Kaistia algarum: one gene and its partner. The protein of the gene in region 2 binds, or shares a complex with, the protein of the main gene of each other region. Links are inferred from orthologs where the notes say so. Each region holds a gene or a part of one and is shown on either strand. Other genes may lie near its edges. The genes, in order: metK and groL.

Region 1 (3,226 bases), 1.4 Mb from region 2 along the record:
ACTTTGAAATGATCCGATGGCGCCTGTGACAGCGTTCACTGGCGCGTCATGCGGATTATTCTAATTTGAGCAGCGTTTCGTAACGATTCGCAAAGCATGCCGGGATAGTCCTTCGTCGACCGGCACCCCCTCCTCCCTAGAGTTGCGTAACCGATGCAGTCCGTTCTCATCCGCTTCGTCGCTTTCCTGCTGCTCTCCGTCGCCGGCACCTGGATCCTGGCGCTGCCCTATCTGGTGCAGAACTAGAACTGGGCCAGGGTCCGCTTGCTTCCTGGCGAGCCGGTTCCCCGTTGGCTTGGACGCCGTCGGAGTGCTGTCAGCGCCTCTTGAAGGTCAGATAGGTTCCGCGCCGACCCTCGCGGATCGCTTTTGCCTCATAGCGCGTGCCGGGCCAGCCCGGGAAAGGCGTGCGCCAATCGTCCGCATCCTGGGCCAGCCACTCGAAGGCGGGGGCGTCGCGCAGATGCAGCAGCGTCCATTCGACATAGCTGTCGATGTCGGAAGCGAAGCGGAACAGTCCCCCGGGCTTCAGGACCCGAGCAAAGCGCTCGACATTCTTTGCCGAAACGAAGCGCCGCTTCCAGTGCTTGAACTTCGGCCATGGATCTGGATAGAGCAGATCGATTGCGGCGAGGCTCTCGGACGGCAGCCAATCCAGCAGTTCCGCGGCGTCCCGGCTGAAGAGACGCAGATTGCGGACGCCGCGTTCCTCGATCGCGGTGGCCGCCTTGGCCATCCCGTTCAGGAACGGCTCGACGCCGATGCGGCCGATCGCGGGTGCTTCGACCGCACGGTGGAGGAGATGCTCGCCGCCACCGAAGCCAATCTCAAGTACCACTGAACCGACGGGGACCTCGAACAGTTTTTCGAGCCGCTCGGGCGGGGGCTGCGATAGATCGAGTTCCAGGCGGCCGAGCACGCGTTCCAGCGTGTCGGCACGGCCGGCACGAAGCGTATGACCCTTGCGGCGCCCGAAGAAGGAATCGCGGCGCTGACCGATTTCCGTGTCGCTCACAGCGCCTTGCGAAGCCGTTCTGCGAGATCCGTCCGCTCCCACGAGAAGCCGCCATCGGCCTCCGGCGGGCGGCCGAAATGGCCATAGGCCGAGGTGCGGGCATAGATCGGCCGATTGAGATCGAGATGCTCGCGGATGCCGCGCGGCGACAGGTCCATGACCTCTGCCAGCGCCCTTTCCAGCTGCGCTTCCTCGACCTGCCCCGTGCCATGCAGATCGACATAGATCGACAGGGGCTGCGACACGCCGATCGCATAGGAGAGCTGGATCGTGCAGCGGCCGGCGACGCCGGAGGCCACGACATTCTTGGCGAGATAGCGCGCCGCATAGGCAGCGGACCGGTCGACCTTGGTCGGATCCTTACCCGAAAACGCGCCGCCGCCATGGGGAGCCGCGCCACCATAGGTGTCGACGATGATCTTGCGGCCAGTGAGGCCGGCGTCGCCATCCGGGCCGCCGATCACGAACTTGCCGGTGGGATTGACGTGCCAGATCGTCGACGGCGAGATCCAACCTTCGGGAAGCGCTTCGCGGATATAGGGTTCGACGATCGCGCGGACGTCATGCGAGGTCAGGTGCTCGTCCAGATGCTGGGTCGAGAGCACGATCTGCGTCACCTCGACCGGCTTGCCATCCTCATAGCGAACCGTGACCTGGCTCTTGGCGTCCGGGCCGAGCGCCCGCGTCTCGCCGGTGCGCCTGGCTTCCGACAGACGCTTCAGGATGCGATGAGCATAGAAGATCGGAGCCGGCATGAGCTCCGGCGTCTCGGAGCAGGCATAGCCGAACATGATGCCCTGATCGCCGGCGCCTTCATCCTTGTTGCCGGCGGAATCGACGCCGACCGCGATATCGACCGACTGCGCGTGCAGATGCACGTCGATAGCGGCCGTCTCCCAATGGAAGCCGGCCTGCTCGTAGCCGATGTCCCGGATCGCGAGCCGTGCCGTGTGCGCGACGAAGTCGCGTGTGATCGCCGAGGGGCCGCGCGTTTCGCCCGCGATCACGACGCGATTGGTGGTCGCAAGCGTCTCGCAGGCGACGCGCAGATGCGAAGGATCCCAGCCCTGTTCCGGTCCGATCCGGAAAAAGGCATCGACCACTTCATCGGATATTCTGTCACAGACCTTGTCGGGGTGGCCTTCGGAAACGGATTCACTCGTGAACAGATAGGACGTCCTGGACACTTAGAAAGACCCCGCACAAGGTTCGGCCGGGTCGTTCACCCTGGCAACAGACGAACGCTTTTAACCCGATCATTCTATCGGTCAAGCGAGATTGCCGCGGTTTCCGGAAGATTGCCTGCAGCCGAAACGGCGTTCCAACGCGGCCGCAAGCCCCGCAAAACGTTTGCGCCAGCCAATACTCCGCCCGGCTCCGTTCAGTCGGTCGCTTCCTCGCCCGCAATCGAACGCACGAGTTCGACGATGCGCCGGCGCACCTTGGCATCCTTGATGCGTACAAAGGCCTTGTTGAGCTGCAGCCCTTCGGCGCTGGCGAGAAAATCGGTCACGAAGGCCGCAGGACGGGACTCGGCAAACCCAGCTTCCGTCGAAGCCCCCGGAGCATCCTCGAAGAAGAAGGAAACCGGAACCTCCAGAACGGAAGCAATGTGCTGGAGCCGGCTCGCGCCGATGCGGTTGGTGCCCTTCTCATATTTCTGGATCTGCTGAAAGGTGATGCCGAGGCTCTCGCCCAACCGTTCCTGGCTCATGCTCTGCATCATGCGTCGAAGACGCACGCGGCTTCCAACATGGATGTCGATCGGGTTGGGCTGCTTCTTATTGACCATCAAGGGCTCACCTATAAAAACGGGTATGCGCGAGCGAGGACGGATCCAATCCTACCTCTACACGTGTCGAACAACAGTCTCGGTCCATCGCTTTTGCGGCGGTGGACGTAAGCCCCACGGCGTCAAAATGAAGCCCATCCGACATGCTGTCAATTGCGACGTTTAGTTCTAGTGAAACTTCCAGTAGCCGCAACGGCTGCGGACAATAGGCATAACGCAAGATAGACTGCATCACCAAACCGTGAATAGATCGTCTGGCTCAGCGGCTTCGGCAGCGGCCCGTCTACGATCCCCGCCTCCCCGACTTCGCGCCGGGCCAGGATCCGACCATAGGGGTCGATGATCGCCGAGATGCCGGAATTGGCGGCACGCGCGACCGGAAGGCCCTCTTCAACCGCCCGCACGACCGCCTGCTGCAG
Region 2 (3,263 bases):
AATCCTCAAGCGCGATGGCCGTGTGGTCGCCAAGGCCGTCAGCGGCGAGCTTGGTCTCTCCGAGGACACGATCCGGCGCGATCTGCGCGAATTGGCGAGCGAAGGCCTGCTGACGCGGGTGCATGGCGGCGCGTTGCCGGCCTCGCCGGGCATCGTCGACTTTTCCGGCCGGCGGTCGATCGAGCCATCGGGCAAGCAGGCGATCGGCCGAGCGGCCGCGGCACTGATCGAGGATGGGCAAGTGGTCGTCCTCGACGGCGGCACGACAGCGATCGAGGTTGCCCGCCACATTCGGCCCGACCTTCGCGCCACGATCGTGACGCATAGCCCCAGCACCGCGGTCGAACTGGTCCCGTTTGCCGGCGTCGAGGTGATCCTGATCGGCGGACGTCTGTTCAAGCATTCGGTCGTCACGACGGGCGCCGACGCGATCGATTCGATCCGGCGCATCCGCGCCGATCTCTATTTCCTGGGCGTGACGGGCATCCATCCGGAGGCCGGACTCACGACAGGCGACTATGACGAAGCCGGCATCAAGCGGGCCTGGATGGCGCAAGCGGCGGAGACAGTAGCGCTCGCCTCGCGAGACAAGATCGGAACCGCCGCGCCTTTTCTGGTGGCACCCATCGGCGCGCTGGCCGGCATCGTCACCGAATCGGACGTCAGCCCAGACTTCGTGCAGATGATGGAAGCGCAGGACATCGCGGTGACCAGGGCCTGAACCGATCAAAAAGAAAGGGCGCGGCTTGCGCCACGCCCTTCCGATATCTTGGAGTTGGCTTGGACTTAGAAGTCCATGCCACCCATGCCGCCGCCGCCCGGCATCTGCGGAGCGCCCGACGAGGGCTTCGGCAGATCGGCAATGAGGGCCTCGGTGGTGACGATCAGCGAAGCGACCGAAGCCGCATCCTGCAGCGCCGTGCGCACGACCTTGGTCGGGTCGATGATGCCGGCGGCAACCAGATCGACGAACTCTTCGCTCTGGGCGTCGAAGCCGAACGTGTCCGACTTGTTCTCCAGAACCTTGGAGACGACGATCGAGCCTTCGACGCCGGAATTCTCGGCGATCTGGCGGATCGGAGCCTCGAGCGCGCGGAGCACGATCTTGATGCCGGCTTCGATGTCCGAATTGTCGGACTTCAGCTTCTCGACGGCCTTCTTGGCGCGAAGGAGAGCAGCGCCGCCACCGGGGACGATGCCTTCTTCAACAGCCGCGCGGGTCGCATTGAGCGCGTCGTCGACGCGGTCCTTGCGCTCCTTGACTTCGACTTCCGTCGAGCCGCCGACGCGGATGACCGCGACGCCGCCTGCGAGCTTGGCGAGACGCTCCTGGAGCTTCTCCTTGTCGTAGTCCGACGTCGTCTCTTCGATCTGAGCCTTGATCTGACCGACGCGGGCTTCGATTTCCTTCTTCTTGCCGTTGCCGTCGACGATGGTCGTGTTCTCCTTGGAGATCGTGACCTTCTTCGCGCGACCGAGCATGGCAAGCGTGACGTTCTCGAGCTTGATGCCGAGGTCTTCCGAAATCACCTGGCCAGCCGTGAGGATGGCGATATCCTCGAGCATGGCCTTGCGGCGATCACCGAAGCCCGGAGCCTTGACGGCCGCGACCTTGAGGCCGCCACGGAGCTTGTTGACGACGAGCGTGGCCAGAGCCTCACCTTCGACGTCTTCCGAGATGATCAGGAGCGGCTTGCCCGACTGAACAACAGCCTCGAGCACCGGCAGGATCGCCTGCAGGTTCGAAAGCTTCTTCTCGTGCAGGAGGATGTACGGATCGTCGAGCTCCGTAACCATCTTCTCGGCATTGGTGATGAAGTAAGGCGAGAGATAGCCGCGGTCGAACTGCATGCCCTCGACGACTTCGAGCTCGGTCTCGGCGGTCTTGGCTTCCTCGACGGTGATGACACCCTCGTTGCCGACCTTCTGCATCGCCGAAGCGATCATCTGGCCGATTTCCTTCTCGCCATTGGCAGAGATGGTGCCGACCTGAGCGACTTCCTCGGAGGTCTTGATCTTCTTCGAGCGCTTCTCGAGATCGCGGACGGCCTCGGCGACGGCGAGATCGATGCCGCGCTTCAGGTCCATCGGATTCATGCCGGCCGCAACGGCCTTGGCGCCTTCCTTGACGATCGACTGGGCGAGAACGGTCGCCGTGGTCGTGCCGTCACCGGCCTTGTCGTTGGTCTTCGAGGCGACTTCGCGCAGCAGCTGCGCGCCGAGGTTCTCGAACTTGTCCTCGAGCTCGATCTCCTTGGCGACGGAGACGCCGTCCTTGGTGATGCGGGGCGCGCCGAACGACTTCTCGATCACGACATTGCGGCCCTTCGGACCCAGCGTGACCTTGACGGCGTTGGCGAGGATATCGACGCCGCGCAGCAGCTTTTCGCGCGCATCGGCAGAGAACTTTACTTCTTTAGCAGCCATGTGGCCTGCTCCCTTTGTTTGCTAACTGGGCAATAAAAAACCGCGTGAAGGGATACCCTTACGCGGCCTTCTTGCCGGCAGCCTTGGTGTCGATCACGCCGAGAATGTCGGATTCCTTCATGATCAGCAGATCTTCACCATCGATCTTCACTTCCGTGCCCGACCACTTGCCGAACAGGATGCGATCACCAGCCTTGACGTCCAGGGAAACCAGCTTGCCGGCATCGTCGCGGGCACCGGGGCCGACGGCGACGACTTCGCCTTCCTGCGGCTTCTCCTTGGCGGTGTCCGGGATGATGATGCCGCCCTTGGTCTTCTCTTCGCCTTCGAGGCGACGGACGACAACGCGGTCATGCAGAGGACGGAAACCCATCTTTCTTCTCTCCTCGCGTAAGGCCACCTCTTCGGGCGGCCTCGTAAGTGATGTGTTAGCACTCACTTGTGCCGAGTGCTAACAGGCATAGTGCATCTAGGAGCGGGCCTGCTTCCTGTCAAGGCGCAGCGAGAGGGGCGGCTAAAATTCTCTTCCCCAGGGATGCGTCGCCGCGGCTCACATCCAGTCCGCCGAGGGCGTCTCGCCGGCCAAGGCGTCCACCGCTGCCTCCAGACGGGCGACGAACCCCTCGCCGGACCCCGTCATAGGCTCGCCAACAACGACATCGCAGACGAATGGGACGGGAAGATGGTCGCCCTTCGGCAGCACGCGGCCAAAACCACGCAGGAAGATCGGAACGACGGGCACGTCCGGCCGCCTCCGAGCGATATAGCCTATCCCGCGCTTGAAGGCCTGCCGCATTTCCGGCTCGCCGCGCGAGCCTTCCGGAAAGACGATGAGC

The links.
Region 1: the proteins of groL (region 2) and metK are in contact, whole or in part, in a cryo-EM structure (PDB 8P4O), measured with the Escherichia coli proteins. The link is inferred for Kaistia algarum from one-to-one orthologs.

Annotation. Positions count from the first base shown.
Region 1 is NZ_JAPKNJ010000001.1:1,996,075-1,999,300, forward strand. What follows is about bases 108-3,018. They hold metK (methionine adenosyltransferase), read right to left. Parts: upstream 2,203-3,018; coding sequence 1,012-2,202; downstream 108-1,011. Other genes in these bases: trmB (tRNA (guanosine(46)-N7)-methyltransferase TrmB), read right to left, coding at 317-1,015; OSH05_RS09685 (helix-turn-helix domain-containing protein), read right to left, coding at 2,397-2,810; lnt (apolipoprotein N-acyltransferase), read right to left, coding at 2,957-3,018. Also shown: more of lnt, read right to left, coding at 3,019-3,226. UniProt on the Escherichia coli protein: Catalyzes the formation of S-adenosylmethionine (AdoMet) from methionine and ATP.
Region 2 is NZ_JAPKNJ010000001.1:563,707-566,969, forward strand. What follows is about bases 108-3,055. They hold groL (chaperonin GroEL), read right to left. Parts: upstream 2,428-3,055; coding sequence 787-2,427; downstream 108-786. Other genes in these bases: OSH05_RS02910 (DeoR/GlpR family DNA-binding transcription regulator), read left to right, coding at 108-721; groES (co-chaperone GroES), read right to left, coding at 2,486-2,800; OSH05_RS02925 (lysophospholipid acyltransferase family protein), read right to left, coding at 2,978-3,055. Also shown: more of OSH05_RS02910, read left to right, coding at 1-107; more of OSH05_RS02925, read right to left, coding at 3,056-3,263.